3 regions of the Mesorhizobium album genome follow, and region 3 is predicted to be linked to each of the others. Evidence: riboswitches for the same ligand, from Rfam matches in the RefSeq annotation. Region 3 holds a riboswitch; each other region holds the start of a gene.
The links. A riboswitch is a leader RNA that binds a small molecule or an ion and turns the genes downstream of it on or off. The one in region 3 is predicted to bind thiamine pyrophosphate.
Positions count from the first base shown of each region.

Region 1 (5,791 bases), on a different contig from region 3:
GAGCAGAATTTCGGCCCGCACATCGAGCAGAAATGCGCCAGCTTGTGCGCTTCCTTGGGCAAGGTCTCGTCGTGCATCGAGCGCGCGGTTTCGGGATCGAGCGACAGGTTGAACTGGTCTTCCCAGCGGAACTCGAACCGTGCCCGCGAAAGCGCGTCGTCGCGGGTCTTCGCCGCCGGGTGTCCCTTGGCGAGATCCGCTGCGTGTGCAGCAATCTTGTAGGTGATCACCCCGGTCTTGACGTCGTTGCGATCCGGCAGGCCGAGATGTTCCTTCGGCGTCACGTAGCAGAGCATGGCCGTGCCGAACCAGCCGATCATGGCCGCGCCGATGCCGGATGTGATGTGGTCATAGCCCGGCGCAATGTCCGTCGTCAGCGGCCCCAGCGTGTAGAAAGGCGCTTCGCCGCAGACGGCGAGCTGCTTGTCCATATTCTGTTTGATCTTGTGCATGGGCACATGGCCGGGGCCCTCGATCATCACCTGGCAGTCCTTTGCCCAGGCGATCTTCGTCAGTTCGCCAAGCGTCTCCAGTTCGGCGAATTGGGCCCGGTCATTGGCATCGGCGATCGAGCCGGGACGAAGGCCGTCACCGAGCGAGAAGGAGACGTCATAGGCTCTGGCGATATCGCAGATCTCCTCGAAATGCTCATAGAGGAAGCTTTCGCGGTGATGGTGCAGGCACCATTTCGCCATGATCGAGCCGCCGCGAGAGACGATGCCCGTGACCCGGTCGACGGTCAGCGGAATGTAATGCAGCCGCACGCCGGCATGGATGGTGAAGTAGTCGACGCCCTGCTCGGCCTGCTCGATCAGCGTGTCGCGATAGACCTCCCAGCTCAGGTCCTCGGCAACGCCGCCCACCTTCTCCAGCGCCTGGTAGAGCGGCACCGTGCCGATCGGCACCGGCGAATTGCGCACGATCCATTCGCGGATGTTGTGGATGTTGCGGCCCGTCGACAGGTCCATCACCGTGTCGGCGCCCCAGCGGATCGCCCAGACCATCTTTTCGACCTCTTCGGCCATCGAGGACGTGACGGCGGAATTGCCGATATTGGCGTTGATCTTCACCAGGAAGTTGCGGCCGATGATCATCGGCTCGCTTTCGGGATGGTTGATGTTGGCGGGAATGATCGCGCGGCCGCGCGCCACCTCGTCGCGTACGAATTCCGGCGTGACGAAATCCGGGATCGATGCGCCGAACGCCTCGCCGTCCTGCTGCAGCCTGCCGCGCACGATCTCGCGGCCGAGGTTTTCGCGGATGGCCACGAATTCCATCTCGGGCGTGATGATCCCGGCGCGCGCATAGGCAAGCTGCGTTACCGCCTTGCCGGCCTTGGCTCTCAGCGGACAGTTGCGGATCGCAAATTCCCGCGTCAGTCGCTCTCCTGTCGCAAAACCGTTGTCCTCGGGCCTGACATGGCGGCCGTCATAGGATTCGACATCGCCGCGTGCCGCGATCCAGTCCTGCCGAAGCCGGGCAAGACCCTTGTCGATGTCCGTTTCGATCGCGGGGTCGGTATAGGCGCCTGACGGATCGTAGACCGTCACCGGCGGCTCACCGGCAGTCGGGTGGACCGCGATCTCGCGCATCGGCACCCTGATCTGCGGATGGAGGAGGCCGGATTTGTGGATCTTCCGCGAGGCCGGCAGCGGTCCGGTCGATACGGTCGGGGTCAGGGCATTCATTTGAGGCTCCTTTGCTCGTTGCATTGGAGACCCAGTTCTGTGCCGGAAGGATGAAAAGACGCTTCGATCTACCTGCTTGAGACAGGTCTTCGGGCATGAACGCCCGCAAAGCGCTTGCACCGTCCCTACGCCAGTATGAACTGGATCAGGTTCAACGGGTCACTGCGCCGCAAAGCCAGCAGTATCTCAGCCCCTTGCCGGGACTCCCCTGGTGAATGGCTTTAGGTTGAACGGGCCGGCGCCATCTTGTCAAGCGCGTTTGGCCGGCAATTGCGGCTCATTGCGTTGCGGACGGAAGGTCGGAGATCGTGCGGCCCGCCGGAAAGCCAAGCCAAAGAAGCACGCGCACAGGGCTCGAAACCGGGTTCATGAATTGTCTCCGGGAACCACTTGCAGCGCCGCACGACCGCGCCGGCTGGCTGATGCCCAAAGCGCCATCAGCGGCGCGGTCAGCAGCAGGAAGGACGGCAGAAGGCTCGGGAAATAGATGCGGGTGTCGTGGATCGGGAAGACGGCGAACTTCGCCAGCACGCCGAGCACGAGTGCCGCAAGCAGGATACCGGCGCGGCGATCGAGCCGGAAGCCGGCGCGGTCGAGGCCATACTAGCCGGCGAGCGCTAGCACCGAGACGCCGACCCAGCCGTCGACGTTGACGGCGCGCACCACCGAAACGGCGAAGGCCCTCAGGTAGGCGGCCGTCGAGAACGGCGGTTCGAAGCCGTCCATGTTGTAGTGCTGCTCGATACTGGAGAACCACAGATGCGGCCACCAGCCGGGGTGCTGCGCCCAGTGCGAGATGACGAAATAGGCGACCAAGGAAGCGGCGAAGCCGGCGAGCGCCCCCACGCTTTCTGCCGAAAGGCAACCAGCAGCACGGCGAAGACGGCGAGGAAGACGATGTTGTCCGGCCGCGCCATGAAGGCGAGGAAAAAAGCGGATTCTTCTTGAGGAGGATGAACAGGCCCTCCCACAGAAGATCCGTTGCAATCAGCGTGCCATCGAGATCGACCGCAAGCGGAATTGCGTTCCTGTCCGACCGCGCGTCCATTTCCCCGCCCTGTTCACCCCACGCCGTGTTTCAGCGTCCTGGCAACGGATATAACGGGAGATGGCGGAGCGAACGTTAAAACGCCCGGTTGCAGCGCGCTGTGCAGACAGTATTTCCGGAGTCGTCGTTTAGCGGCGGCTACCAGAAACGATAAAAGGCCGGACATCCGCCCGGCCTTTGTCGATCGTGTTTCGGTTTTTTACTTGATGCGAGCAACGCCGCCCGAGATCTCGACCGTTTCGGAACCGGTCAGCGCTTCGAGGTCACCATTGGGAAGGGTGACGAAGCAGCCATTCGGGCAGAACTCCACCGTCTCGCCGGCGGCCAGCGCCAGCTCGGTTTTGCCGCCGCCTTCGGTCACGATCAACGTCCGCGTCTGGGCGTCCTTGTTGACCGCGCTGGCGGCAAAAGCCGAACCGCCAATGGCCAGCAAAGCGATGGCGGCAACGACAGACTTCCACATTGCAATTCCGGTGTTCTCACACCGCCTCTGTTCGATTTCGCAAGGCATTCTCGCCCTTTGCGTGAGAGCTTATATGAGATGCAAGCTGAACCGCAACTGAATGCCGCATTCATGCCACAATTGGTTTCGGCCGCCTGTCAATTTTGTCGATCAAGCCGATATGATGCCGAAGATGCAGATACATAAGCACGAGGCGAAGACGATGGCCGGTACCTGGCTGGAAACGATCGGTGTGGAGGTTGAGCACCGGAAGATCGCCGCGGGCCTGACCCACGTGCCGGCTTCGCCCTACCACAGGCTGGGCATCCATGTCGGGCCATCCGTCAACGCCTTCTGCCGCTGCGACGGGAAGCGGCATCGGCGGGTCCAGTCGCACGGAGACATAGACATCGTTCCGGCGGGGCTGGACGGCGACTGGGAAGACGACGCCGACTGCACCATCCTGCGCTTGTGGGTCAATCCGGCATTGGTTCGGCAAACCGCCCGCGATCTCGAAATCGATCCGGACCGGATCGTCGTCGAGCCGCAGTTTCAACGCCGTGACCCCAGGATCGAACATATCGCATGGGCGCTGGCGAGCGGGCTGCACCCAGAGTTGCCGTCGGACCGGCTTTATGTCCAAAGCTTGGCCAGGGCGCTCGCCGTGCAACTGGTTCACGGGGCGTCGCAAAGGATCCCGACAGGGCAAATGCTGTCGTCCAGCCAGAAGCGGCGGCTGCAGGACTTCATCGAAGCCAACCTCGATCAGGATCTTTCCCTGGATGATCTGGCGCAGGTTGCAGCCATCAGCGTGTCACATCTGAAGGCTCTGTTTCGTCGCAGCTTCGGGGTGCCGGCCCATCTATATGTCATCCATCGACGGGTAGAGCGCGCCCGGTTGCTGCTCGACCAGAATGAGATGCCGCTCAGCCAGATCGCGCTGGAGGCCGGCTTCGCCCATCAAAGCCATATGGCTCGCAGCATGAAGCGCGTGCTGGGAATCACGCCAGCGGCGCTGCTTCGTCTGCAGCGATAGCCGGGCCTTCCATCTGACTGTCCTTTTGTGCGCTTCGCCGTCCTTATCGGGGCGACGCGCCGTCGTACATCCGGCATCCAGCGCTCCGACATAACAGGAGAATGAAGATGTTCGTGATTCTAGGCGCCACGGGGAAAATTGGACGAGCGACGATCGGTGCGCTTCGCCAAAACGGGCTCCCGGTAAGGGCAGTTGTTCACAATCCCTCGAAGGCTCACGAGCTTCATGCTTGTGGTTGCGACATAGCCGCGGCCGACCTCAGGGATATGCCGGCGCTTGTCGAGGCAACAAAAGACGCTTCGGCGGTGCAGGTGATCTGCCCTACACCCGTTCAGGCGGAAAATGCATCGGCCGAAATGGCAGCGACGATCGGCGCGATTACCGAGGCGCTTCGGCAAACCCGTCCGGCGCGCATCCTGGCAACCTCGGACTACGGTGCTCAGCTGCCGACCGGCACCGGCATCACGCTCACCTTCCATCGTCTGGAATCGGAACTTAAGAAGCTCCCCGCAGCGCTGACCTTCCTGCGCTCCGCCGAGCACATGCAGAATTGGGGCCGCGGAACCGGACGGGCGTTGCAGACCGGGGTTCTTGCCAGCCTGCATCATCCCGTCTCCAAAACCTTTCCGACGGTCTCGGCAGGAGATGTCGGCCTGATCGCGGCGGATCTGCTTCTCACGGATCGCAACGACGCAATGCGTATTGTCCACGCCGAGGGACCGCGCCGCTACAGCGCCGTCGACGTGGCCGATGCGCTCAGCAAGATCGCCGGCCGCGAAATCGTGGCGCGTGAAATGCCGCGGCAGGACTGGATCCCCGTGCTGGTCGCTGGCGGCATGAGTGCGAGCTACGCCCAACTCGTCGCAGACTTATTCGATGTCCACAATGCCGGCCAGATCGACGCGGAACAGGGCGTTGGCGAAATACGATATGGCAAGACGGAGCTTCGCGCGGCCTTGTCGGCATTGGTTCCGTCTACGCTAACGGCGAAAGCCTAGCCCGGATCGGGCTTGCGGCCTTTCCGCTTCGTTCTAGCCAAACGCGCCTGTTCGGCTGCAGCCTCCGCCTCCAGCCGCTCGCGCTCGGCGAATTCGACCTCCATCTTGTCGTCGTCGATCGGCCAAGCCTCGTGCTTCTTCGTCTCGACGACGGCGCGCGGCGTCGACGGAATCTCGATATGCTCGTCCTCGAAGGTATCGAAGATGGCAAAGCGGATGTCGTTCTGGACGGTGCTGCCGTTCATCACATCGGCCACGAACACGCGGATCTCGAATTCAAGCGCCGCTGCCCCGAAATTGGCGAAGAGCACGAAGGGCTCGGGGTTCTTCAGCACCATGGGATGCGCGCGCGCGATATCGAGCAGAAGGGCATGCACGCGCTTGACCTCGCTGCCATAGGCGACGCCCACCTTGATGTCGATCCGGCCGAGCTTGTTGCGGTGCGTCCAGTTGCCGACCGCATTGTTGATGAGGTTGGAGTTGGGCAGGATCACCGACTGCCGCTGGAACGTCTCGATCTCCGTCGCGCGCACGCTGATCTTCTTCACCGTGCCGCTGATATCGCCGGCAACGATCCAG
Region 1 covers NZ_JAVIIW010000005.1:180,934-186,724, forward strand. The annotation lists gene thiC (phosphomethylpyrimidine synthase ThiC) at 1-1,688, opposite strand, end outside; TPP riboswitch at 1,793-1,908, opposite strand; partial or broken gene RFN28_RS34830 (hypothetical protein) at 2,055-2,617, opposite strand; gene RFN28_RS06565 (hypothetical protein) at 2,936-3,199, opposite strand; gene RFN28_RS06570 (AraC family transcriptional regulator) at 3,402-4,214, shown strand; gene RFN28_RS06575 (NmrA family NAD(P)-binding protein) at 4,322-5,212, shown strand; gene RFN28_RS06580 (mechanosensitive ion channel family protein) at 5,209-5,791, opposite strand, start outside.
Region 1: another riboswitch for thiamine pyrophosphate. It lies ahead of thiC (phosphomethylpyrimidine synthase ThiC); the one in region 3 lies ahead of thiC (phosphomethylpyrimidine synthase ThiC).

Region 2 (5,791 bases), on a different contig from region 3:
GACGAATCGTTGGCCAGAGCCAGCAGCCCGCGCGTGACATAGAGATAGCCGCCGGGCAAGGCGAAGGCGTTGACGTTGGGCGAATTGAGGATGGTGATGCGATAGGTCTGCGTCGGGTTGGCCGAGACCACCGTCAGATTGCCGACGACCTTGGCCACCATGCGCTCGAGCTTCGGATCGGAATATTCGCCGCCATAGGTGGCGAGAATTCGCGGATGCTGCGCCTTCGCCATGTCCGCGAGCTTGGCGTTGGCGACGACATTGTCGACCGTGATCGGCTTGTCCGAGGGCTGGAAGCCGGACTCCTGCACGTCCGGCGGCGTGAACATCTGGCAGCTCGCCAGCGCCACGGCAAAGCCGGCCATCGCGAAAAATCGCGCCAGCGGCCTCGTCCATACTCTCTCGATGCCGGTCGTCAGATCGGCTCCTTTCGAAATCTTTCGGCAAATCACGGCCCACCTGGACCAGCATGGCCGGACCTAGCCACACTCCCCCGGACAAGGCAAGCAAAACGCCGGATCACCCGTTGCCGGTTTGGGCGTAAATTATGTCCGCTTCCGGGCAATGTGTTGTGATCCGGCAACGCTGCCGCCTCGATCGCCGATATAGCGCCGGAAGGCATCCGGTCCAGACTGGTTGAAGAATTCGGCGGCCGACCCCATCGCCGCGATCCTCCCTTCATCCAGAAATGCCAGGTCTTGCCCGATTCGGCGCGCGTCCTCCGGCTGGTGCGTGACGAAAAGCACCGTCATGCGCCGCTCGGCATGGATGCCGGCCACGAGATCGAGCATGTCGTCGCGCAGCGCCGGACCGAGCGAGGCGAAAGGCTCGTCGAGCAGAAGCACGGGCCGGTCGCGCAAGAGCACCCGCGCCAGCGCGACGCGCTGCCGCTCGCCGCCGGAAAGCTCGCGAGGCAGCCGCTTCTCCTTGCCGGCAAGGCCGACGCGTGCCAACGCTTGCGCGACCGCATGGCGGTCGGCGGCGGTGAGCTTGAGCGTTGGCGAGCGGCCGAGCCCGACATTGCCCTCGACGGAAAGGTGGGCGAACAGATTGTTTTCTTGGAACACCATCGACACCGGCCGCGCGGAAGGCGGCGTGGTGCCGACATCGACGCCGCCGATCAGCACCTTGCCCGCGCCGGGCGATTCGAAGCCGGCGACCAGATTGAGCAGGGTCGACTTCCCCGATCCGCTCGGCCCCATGATGGCGGTGATCCTGGCGGCGGCGAATTCGGCGTCGAAGCAGAACGAGGCCTCGCCATAGCTGAACGAAACATCGTCCAGCGTAACGGCCAACCCCTTCTCCGCCATGCCATTGTTCGTTGTCGTCATGCCTTTGCTTCCCGCCCCAGCCAGTCGGCGACGACAACCAGCATCAAGCAGACAAGGCCGAGCAGCAAGGCGAGCCCTGCAGCGTCGGCGGTCCGGTAGCTGCTCATGCGCGCAAGCAGAAGATAAGGCAGGGTCTGCACCGAATCGCTGCCGAACAGCGCGATCACGCCGAGATCGCCGAGCGACAGCGCCATGGCGAAGGCGAAGCCGGTGGCTAAAGGCCGCCTGAGCGACGGCAAGTCGACCAGGCGCAGCCGGTTCCAGCCGGAAATGCCGAGCGCCAGGCAGAGCCGCTCATGGCGCTCGCTCGCAGCATCATAGGCCGGACGAACGGCGCGGATGGCGAAGGGCATCGCCATCACCGCATTGACGGTGACGACCATAACGGGCGCGACGGCAAAGACATCCGTGACGCCGCGCAGGAGCAGAAACCAGCCGGCGCCGACCACAATCGGCGGCACGACCAGGACGAAACCGGCACCGGTGTCGGTGGCATGTTCAAGCAGCGACATGGCGCTACCCAGGCGGCGCCGCAAGGCCAGCGCGCGCCTGGCGGCGATCAGCGAGAGCGACAGCATCACGCAAAGCACCGCCGAGAAGAAAGAGAGCCCGGCGCTGGTGAGCGTCGCCCGGCGCACTGTCTCCTCGCCGGCCAGCCTACCAAGATCGGCATCCAGCCCGGCGAGCACGGTCGCCGCGATCGGCCCGGCAACGAACAGCAAGGCAAGCGCGATCAGGCCGGCGTTCAGCGCGGCCTCGATCTTGCCCGTCGTAAGGTAGCGGCGCGGCGCTACCGGCAGATTGGCGTCGCCGACCGTATTGGCGCCAAGCCGCATCAATGCCGTGACCACGACGAAGGTCAGGCCGATCTGCAGCAGCGTCAGCACCACCGCCCGGGCCGGATCGAAATCGAAGCGCAGCGCCTGGTAGATCGCGACCTCCAAAGTCGTGGCAGCCGGCCCGCCGCCGAGCGTCAGCACGATGGTGAAGGAGGTGATGCAGAGCATGAATACCAGCCCGGCGACGCCCGGCAAGGCCGCGCGCAGCGCCGGCCATTCGATCAGCCGCAACGCCGGCCAGGCGCCCATGCCGAGCTGGCTCGCCAGCCGCCACTGGTCGGTCGGCACGGCGCCGAGCGCCTCCAGAAACAGCCGCGTGGCAAGCGGCAGGTTGAAGAAGACATGGGCGACCAGGATGCCGGAAAGCCCGTAGACGCCCGGCCATTCCCCGCCGCCGAGCGCACCGAGGACACCCGCGAAATAGCCGGCATGGCCATAGAGCGCCAACACGCCCAGCGCCGCGACGATCGCCGGCAGCGCCAGCGGCACGGTGAAGAGCTGCAGGATCAGGCGACGACCGGGAAAGCCCGGATGCCTGGACAAGGCGCGCGCCACCAATAGCGCCGGCCCGACCGACAGCAGTGTCGACAGCAGCGCCTGCCAGAGCGTGAAGCGGGCGACGCGCAAGAGATAGCCGTCGAAGGCGGCGAAAGCACCTGACGGATCGCGCGCGCCTTCGAGGACGAGGCCGGCAAAGGCGCCGCCGATGAGCACGACGATTGCCGCAAGGGCGATGATGCCGGCGGTGATACGGGAGTCAGAGCGCGGCGCGGACTGCACGCTGCACCGCCGGGGCAGGGTCGGAAACTAGCGAACGCCGTGTTCCTTCGCGCCCCCCTCTGTCCTGCCGGACATCTCCCCCACTAGGGGGGAAATTGGCTGTCATCGCGGCTTTCGCCAATCTCCAAGGTCGCAGGACGGTGCGGGGCGCCAAAGCTGCCGATCTCCCCCCTTGTGGGGGAGATGTCCGGCAGGACAGAGGGGGGCGCCGTAGAGCGATCATCTTCGATAGATAGCTAAATCCGGCTACTTGCTCATCGCCGCCAGCCACTCATCCACCCAGGCCTTGCGATTGGCGGCGACCTCCTCGGGGCTGAACAGCAGGGTCTTGGCCGGCTTCACCAGCTTGTCGAAGGCCGGGTTGAGCGGCTTGTCGGTCTTGCCGGCCGGGAACATCCAGTTGGTCTCCGGGATGACATCCTGGAATTTCGGTCCGGTCATGAAGGCGATGAATTTTTCCGCCAACGGGTTCTTGGCGCCGGTTTTGGTGACGCCGGCGACCTCGATCTGCAGATACTCGCCCTCCTCGAAGGAGGCGGCCTGGTAGCGCTCGGTGTTCTCGGCCACCATGTGGTAGGCCGGCGAGGTGGTGTAGGAGAGCACCATCGGCGCTTCGCCCTTGGTGAACAGGCCATAAGCCTCGCTCCAGCCCGGCGTCACGGTGAGCACTTTCGATTTGAGCTTGGCCCAGGCTTCCGGCGCCTTGTCGCCATAGACCGACTTCACCCAGAGCAGCAGGCCGAGGCCCGGCGTCGAGGTGCGCGGATCCTGGATGACGATCTTGTCGGCAGCACTGCCCTCGACCAGCGCCTTCAGGCTTTTTGGCGGGCTCTTCAGCTTTTCAGTGTCGTAGACGACGGCGAAATAGCCGTAATCGAAGGGCACGAAAATGTCGTCGTTCCAACCGCCGGGCACGTTGATGCCGGACACCGCGTCGTGCGGCGCGAACAGGCCGCTCGCCTTGGCGTCCGCGGTCAGGTTGGTGTCGAGGCCGAGCACGATGTCAGCCTTGGTGCCGGCGCCCTCCAGCTTGACGCGATTGAGCAGCGCCACACCGTCGGCCACCGAGACGAATTCGAGATCGCAGCCGCATTCGGCTTCGAATTCCTTCTTCACCGCGGGTCCAGGACCCCAGTCGGCGGTGAAGCTTTCATAGGTGTAGACGGTGAGCTTGTCCTTCGCCTCGGCTGGCCCGACGCCTGCCAGAAGCGAAACCAGGCCGGTTGCTAAAATGAGCTGGGACAACAACGAGCGCATCGGCGCCTCCTTCGTTCATGTTAAAGGAATTGAGGCGCCGGATGGTCCGAAACGTCTAATCCCTCCGCCGGTACAAACCGGATCAGGTTCAGCGGGTTGGCTTTTGCTGCCTCTCAGCCGGTTCGCGAAAGTCAGCGTCCGGCACCCCGTTAGAGCGTCTCGAGACATAGGCCCGGCCGAAGCGGCGCGCAAGCGGAAGTTGCCGGGCATCCGATGCATCGCGGCTTGTTCTGGAACGCAGCGCCGTTCCGTTTGGATGCGGCCCGGCTTCCGTTTCGCGGGCGAGGCTGGTAAGGGCGACGCCCATGGGCACATTCACCATCCTGCTTGGCGGCGAGCTCGTCCGCACGCCTCGGCTCGAGCGCCAGATCGAAGGCTCCCGCGTCATCGCCGCCGATGCCGGCATCGGCCATGCCCGCATGCTGGGCCTGGTTCCCGAGCTCTGGGTCGGCGACTTCGATTCGGTGCCGCCGGACCTGCCTGACCATCTGGCCGCCGTGCCGCGAAAGATCTTCCCGGCCGAGAAGGACATGACCGACGGCGAGCTGGCCATTGCCGAGGCGCTCGCGCGCGGCGCCACCAGCCTGGTGCTGGCCGGCGCCTTCGGCGGTAAGCGCGCCGACCATGCCTTCCTGCACCTGGCGCTTGGGCTTCGGCTGGCCGAGGCAGGCACGACGGTCCTGTTATCCAGCGGCGCGCAGGAGGGCGTGCCCATCCTGCCCGGCAAAGCCGGCTTCGACTATGCCGATGGCATGCTGTTCTCGGTGCTCGGCTTCTCCGATCTCACCGGCCTGACGGTCACGGGCGCCAAATGGCCGCTCGACCGCGTCGACGTGGCGTTCGGCTCCTCGCTCACTATATCAAACGAGGTCAAGGGCCGGCTCGAGATCGCGCTCAAGCGTGGCCGGGCGCTGCTGCTTGCCCATCCCTATCCTCTTCCCGAAAGCTGACATGGCTCCGCCACTTCTCAATCTCGACGGCATAAAACTGACCTTTGGCGACACGCCGCTGCTCGATGGCGCGGCACTCAGTGCCTCCGCCGGCGAGAAGATCGCGCTGGTCGGCCGCAACGGCTCGGGCAAGTCGACGCTGCTCAAGATCGCCGCCGGGCTGATCGAGCCGCAGGACGGCGAGGTGTTCCGCCAGCCTTCCGCGACCGTTCGCTACCTGCCGCAAATGCCCGACATGGACGGCTTTGCCAGTGTGCGCGCCTACGTCGAGGCAGGCCTTGGGCCCGCCGACGACCCACATCGCGCCACCTATCTGATGGAGCATCTCGGCCTGACCGGCGAGGAATGGCCAAGCGACCTTTCCGGTGGCGAGGCGCGCCGCGCCGCGCTTGCCCGCGTCATGGCACCGGAACCCGACATTCTGCTGCTCGACGAACCGACCAATCATCTCGACCTGTCGGTCATCGAATGGCTGGAAGAGGAGCTTGCCCGCACCTCCTCGGCTGTGATCCTGATCTCGCACGACCGCCGCTTTCTCGAACGCGTCTCGCGCGCCACCGTCTGGCTCGACCGCGGCCAGACGCGGCGGCTGGACAGGGGCTTCGCGCATTTCGAGGAATGGCGCGACCAGGTG
Region 2 covers NZ_JAVIIW010000012.1:39,159-44,949, reverse strand. The annotation lists gene RFN28_RS12435 (M48 family metalloprotease) at 1-365, opposite strand, end outside; gene thiQ (thiamine ABC transporter ATP-binding protein) at 546-1,331, opposite strand; gene thiP (thiamine/thiamine pyrophosphate ABC transporter permease) at 1,328-2,950, opposite strand; gene thiB (thiamine ABC transporter substrate binding subunit) at 3,197-4,207, opposite strand; TPP riboswitch at 4,250-4,366, opposite strand; gene RFN28_RS12415 (thiamine diphosphokinase) at 4,513-5,157, shown strand; gene RFN28_RS12410 (ABC-F family ATP-binding cassette domain-containing protein) at 5,159-5,791, shown strand, end outside.
Region 2: another riboswitch for thiamine pyrophosphate. It lies ahead of thiB (thiamine ABC transporter substrate binding subunit); the one in region 3 lies ahead of thiC (phosphomethylpyrimidine synthase ThiC).

Region 3 (5,791 bases):
TGGCAGCCGGCGGTATTGGGCAGCACCCTCACGCCGAGCGAGCGGATCAGCGACCAGAATTGCTCGCCGGCCCTGCCGCCGGCCATCTCACGGCGCAGCGAGACGGTCACCACCGATGTCCCCGACGCCTTGACCGCATCGGCAAGGATCGCCGGCGAAGGATATTGGGCGGTGCCCAGCAGCAGGCGCGAAGCCAGCTTTGTCCCGAGAAGATCGAATATCGGCTAGCCTCCCTGCATGGGCGACAGGATTTCGATCCGGTCGCCTTCGTTCACCCGCAATTCCGCCCGTTCGGCCGCAGGCACGACATCGCCGTTCAGCGCGGTAGCGAGCCAGCCGCCCTCATAGTCAAGTTCCTTCAAAAGAGCGGCGAGCGTCGTCGCCTCGACCTCAAGCGCTTCGCCATTGACGATCAGCTTCATTCTCAGACTCCAGGCCGGCAGACGAATTGTCGGCAGATGAATTGAAGAGAAGGCCGGCAGCCTGCTCGGCCATCGCCGGTGAAAGCAGGAAACCGTGCCGGTAGAGGCCATTGACCGTGATCGCGCCGTCCTTCCAGCGCTTCACCCGCGGCAGATTGTCGGGATAGGCAGGGCGCACGCCCACTCCTGTCTCGACGATTTCGGCCTCACCGAACGCCGGATGGAGTGCGTAGGCCGCATTGAGGAGTTCCATCAGCGAACGGGCGGTGATCGGTCCGTCGTGGTCGCTTTCGATCATGGTCGCACCGACCATGAAGTGATGATCGGCCCGCGGCACGATGTAGATCGGATGACGTGGATGGAGGAGACGCACGGGCCGGGTGAGCGAGACCTCCTGCGTGCGCAGGATCAGCATTTCGCCGCGCATGCCGCGCAAGTCGTCGTCGGCTCGCGCGATGCCCGTGCAGTCGATCACCTGATCGAAGCCGGAAAGGGCAAGCTCGCCCGCCTCGAAAAGGAGGACGACCCCCATCGCGCGCAGTTCGCCGGCGAGGGCTTCGAGAACCCGACGGGGATCGAGATGGGCTTCGCCGGCAAAGAACAGGCCCTGGCGAAAGCGACCGGCAAGGTCGGGTTCGAGGGCGGCAATCGCCTTTTCGTCGGCGGGCTGATGATTGCGCGTACGCGCCGCAAAACGCGCAAGCTCGAAGGCGTCGCGCGCATGGGCAACAACGAGAGTGCCGGCCCTCGTCACGAGCCCGGGCAGTGTTCTTTCCCACCAGTCGGCCGAAGTTCTGCCGAGCGTGACAACCACCTCCTCGGCGCTTTCGCGTTCGCACCAAGGGGCGAGCATGCCGCCGGCGAGCCAGGAGGCGTTGCCGCCTATCTGGCTGCGAATTTCGGCGATCGTGACGGACGCACCCCGTGCGGCCAATTCATGGGCGACGGTGAGGCCTGCCACACCGGCGCCTTTGACAAGGACGCGGCGCATGGCTCAGCGCGTCTCCTGATCTTTCTGCGCCAAAGCCTGTTTTTCCGCCTCGGGCGTTTCGACGGGTATGTAGAGATCGCCGCCTGCGCGATGCTTCTCCGCCATGGCCGCCATCCCCTCCTTCTGGGCTTCGGCGCGAATGTCGTGGGAGATGCGCATGGAGCAGAATTTCGGCCCGCACATCGAGCAGAAATGCGCCAGCTTGTGCGCTTCCTTGGGCAAGGTCTCGTCGTGGAACGAGCGCGCCGTCTCGGGATCGAGCGACAGGTTGAACTGGTCTTCCCAGCGGAACTTGAACCGCGCCCGCGAAAGCGCGTCGTCGCGGATCTTCGCCGCCGGATGCCCCTTGGCGAGATCCGCGGCGTGCGCGGCTATCTTGTAGGTGATCACGCCGGTCTTGACATCGTTGCGGTCCGGCAGGCCGAGATGTTCCTTCGGCGTCACATAGCAGAGCATCGCCGTGCCGAACCAGCCGATCATGGCGGCGCCGATTCCCGAGGTGATGTGGTCATAGCCCGGCGCTATGTCCGTGGTCAGCGGCCCCAGCGTGTAGAATGGCGCTTCGCCACAGACGGCGAGCTGCTTGTCCATATTCTGCTTGATCTTGTGCATGGGAACATGGCCAGGGCCCTCGATCATCACCTGGCAGTCCTTTGCCCAGGCGATCTTCGTCAATTCGCCAAGCGTTTCCAACTCGGCGAACTGGGCTCGGTCATTGGCGTCGGCGATCGAGCCGGGACGAAGGCCGTCGCCGAGCGAGAAGGAGACGTCATAGGCTCTGGCGATGTCGCAGATCTCCTCGAAATGCTCATAGAGGAAGCTTTCGCGATGATGGTGCAGGCACCATTTCGCCATGATCGAGCCGCCCCTGCTGACGATGCCGGTAACCCGTCCAACCGTCAGCGGGATGTAGTGCAGCCGCACACCGGCGTGGATGGTGAAATAGTCGACCCCCTGCTCAGCCTGCTCGATCAACGTGTCGCGATAGACTTCCCAACTCAGATCCTCGGCAACGCCGCCCACCTTTTCCAGCGCCTGGTAGAGCGGCACCGTGCCGATCGGCACCGGCGCATTGCGCACGATCCATTCGCGAATGTTGTGGATGTTGCGGCCCGTCGACAGATCCATGACGGTATCGGCGCCCCAGCGGATCGCCCAGACCATCTTTTCGACCTCTTCGGGCATCGAAGAGGTGACGGCGGAATTGCCGATATTGGCGTTGATCTTCACCAGGAAATTGCGGCCGATGATCATCGGCTCGCTTTCGGGATGGTTGATGTTGGCGGGAATGATCGCGCGGCCGCGCGCCATCTCGTCGCGTACGAATTCCGGCGTGACGAAGTCCGGGATCGACGCGCCGAACGCTTCCCCATCCTGTTGCAACCTGCTCCGCAGCATCTCTCGGCCAAGGTTCTCGCGGATGGCCACGAATTCCATCTCGGGCGTGATGATCCCGGCGCGCGCATAGGCAAGCTGCGTTACCGCCTTGCCGGCCTTTGCTCGCAGCGGACGGTTGCGGGTGGGAAGTTCCGGCGTCAGGCGCTCGCCTGTCGCAAGTCCGTTGTCTTCCGGCCTGACATGGCGGCCGTCATAGGATTCGACATCGCCGCGTGCCACGATCCAGTCCTGCCGATGGCGGGCAAGCCCCCTCTCGATATCGGTTTCGATCGCGGGGTCGGTATAGGGGCCTGACGGATCGTACACCGTCACCGGCGGCTCACCGGCAGTCGGGTGGACCGCGATCTCGCGCATCGGCACCTTGATATGCGGATGGAGAACGCCGGACTTGTGGATCTTCCGCGACGCCGGCAGCGGTCCCGTCGATACGGTCGGGGTCAGGGCATTCATTTGAGGCTCCTTTGCTCGTTGCATTGGAGACCCAGTTCTGTGCCGGAAGGATGAAAAGACGCTTTTGGTAGGCCTGCTTGAGACAGGTCTTCGGGCATGAACGCCCACAAGCGCTTGCACCGTCCCTACGCCAGTATGAACTGGATCAGGTTCAACGGGTCACTGCGCCGCAAAGCCAGCAGTATCTCAGCCCCTTGCCGGGACTCCCCTGGTGAATGCTTTCAAACTGACCGGGCCGGCGCCGCTTTGTCAAGCGCCTTCAGGCCGCAGCGCTGATCGGCGGCTGATCAAACTCGTCGGAAAAGATCGCGCACATGGCGGCGACAAATCGCGCGCCCGAGAACAGAGCGGAGAAGGGATAAGAAGATTGTCAAATCACCGGACTGTAAGTTCGATTCTTGCGATGATCACGCCTTCAATCGGCGCCAAAGGTTTGCGCGTAGATCGCCTCGATCCGCTCTGCCTCGTCATTCGTCAGCGCGGCGAATTCCTTTTCGCGGGCGCGGTTCGATAGCTGGCCGCCGTTCTGGTGGAGGAAACGGAAGAGCAGATCGATCAGCCGCTCGGGCATGTCGATAAAGGCATCCACATGTTGCCGGAACTGATCGTAGAGCTGCAGAACGCGGTTTCGCTGGGAAGATCCCGTTCGATGGTTCGCTGAACGCAGGCATAGAGGAATTCGGCGTGCGGGGTTGCATCAAAGAAGCGGTAGAAATCCCCGGTGTCATTCAGCACCCGGACGTTGAATTGCGGCGTCGGTTCCCATTCGACCAGTGGCAGGAGGCGCTGCGAATAGCTCTCGAGCACGCGCCTGTACTCGTCGATTTGGTCCAGGATCGCGGCCGAAACGGGCAACACTACCCCCGGCGGATTGAAGCCGCGCATGGCGAGGACGTGGTGGATTAGGTAACGATGAATGCGCCCGTTTCCATCCTCGAACGGATGGACGTAGACAAAGCCGAAGGCGAGGATTGCGGCGGCCACAACCGGATCGAGATTTTTTGCGGGGCCTTGGTCGAAAGTGCCCATCCCGTCGATAAGTCTTGGCAGGTCCTCAGGTCGAGCGTTGATGTGATCGGGCAGGGGCATGCGGTTTTCGCGGTCATGCGCACCGACGAAGCCTCCCTCCTTTCGAAAGCCAAGTCTCACGAAACGGGCATCGCCGAGGACAATTCTTTGCAGACGAAGCAGCTCATCGCGATCGATCGGTTGCCGGCCAGCTTCGGCGATAGCGCGGCCCCAGCGTTGGATGCGATCTTCCGGCGGGCGCTCGCCCTCGATGGCGTAGCTTGATCGGGAGTCTTTGAGCAAAAGAAAGGCGGCGGTCCGAGCAAGGAGGTCTCGCGGCACGTCCGCTACGATTGCCGCCGCGCGTCGCGGCAGCTCAAGGCCGATGAATTTTTCGAGCGTCTTGGTGCGGAACACCAAAGGGCAGAACTCAGGCGTACCGGGGAGATTGTCCTTTATGCGGTAGCGCGAGACCGTCTTCTCGGGTCCGGACCACTGCAGCTCGGGATCGACGACTGGAACGTAGCGTCCGGCATCAGCATCGGGTAGATCGAGACGCGCCCCCGTCAGCCATTCATATAAAAACCAGATGCGGCGGGCATAACTGCCGCTCGGGCTTTCACGGACCAGCGCCTCGATCGGCGCGGGACCGGCCACCTGGAAGAGCCGCTTGAGGACGGCAAGGTCGAGCCCTTCGTACTTGAGCGCGAAGGTCAGGTGGCCTTCGAGGGTTGGATGTGGAGCGTGGCGGGGCGTCATGATCCGCCAGCCATTCCGTTCTGTAATGCGATGATGCTGGCCGGTGGCGGACAACGTTCGCGGCAAGGGCACAGCGAGGCCATAGGCTCCGATCACGGCGCTGTAGCCGGCGGGGGTCGCCGTCTCGGGAAGACGGACTTCCCGAAAAACGATAACAGGCCCTGAAAATTGGTTTTGGTTCTGCTGCGCCGCCGCCATGAAAATTGGGCCTGTCTCTCGATTCTTGTCCAAACCGGCAGAAGTTTGTGAAAAAATGAACCTACTCCCTGAAAAATGATGCTGCAAGCGAGCCTTCGCCGAAAACGGATTTTAGAACGTTACTGAGATCCTCGGCTTCGTTGTGGAACTCGGGGCGGGACAAAACGGACATTAAAGATAATTCCTTGGTATCGTTATCGCAGCTCCGGCTTGCATCGAATCGCCAGATTGAGATCAATCTAACGCAATAAGAGATCATCCCGTGGAAGCGAGGCGAGATTGCAAGCCTCGACCACAGGCTGGGTGACGTTTGAGATCAGGACACGGGCGAATGTGCAGGCGACATTCATGGTTTCGCTCAAAGATTTTCGCCTTCTTGGGCGACGACTAGCCGTCTCAACATTGGCAGCGCCGAACGTCTTGTCGGGGCGAAACGACCGCCGCAAGGAGTAACATCGAGCCCCCTCCGGCTGCTCGGGCGCTCATAGCCGCGGCACGCATGAGCTTGCTTCCGGTCCTGCAAGGAAGTCCAGGGCTCGCCGTCGGCTCAGATACAATGTCGTTG
Region 3 covers NZ_JAVIIW010000024.1:17,527-23,317, forward strand. The annotation lists gene RFN28_RS20225 (thiazole synthase) at 1-221, opposite strand, end outside; gene thiS (sulfur carrier protein ThiS) at 225-422, opposite strand; gene thiO (glycine oxidase ThiO) at 391-1,413, opposite strand; gene thiC (phosphomethylpyrimidine synthase ThiC) at 1,417-3,261, opposite strand; TPP riboswitch at 3,366-3,481, opposite strand; gene RFN28_RS20245 (hypothetical protein) at 3,677-3,832, opposite strand; gene RFN28_RS20250 (Fic family protein) at 3,817-5,226, opposite strand.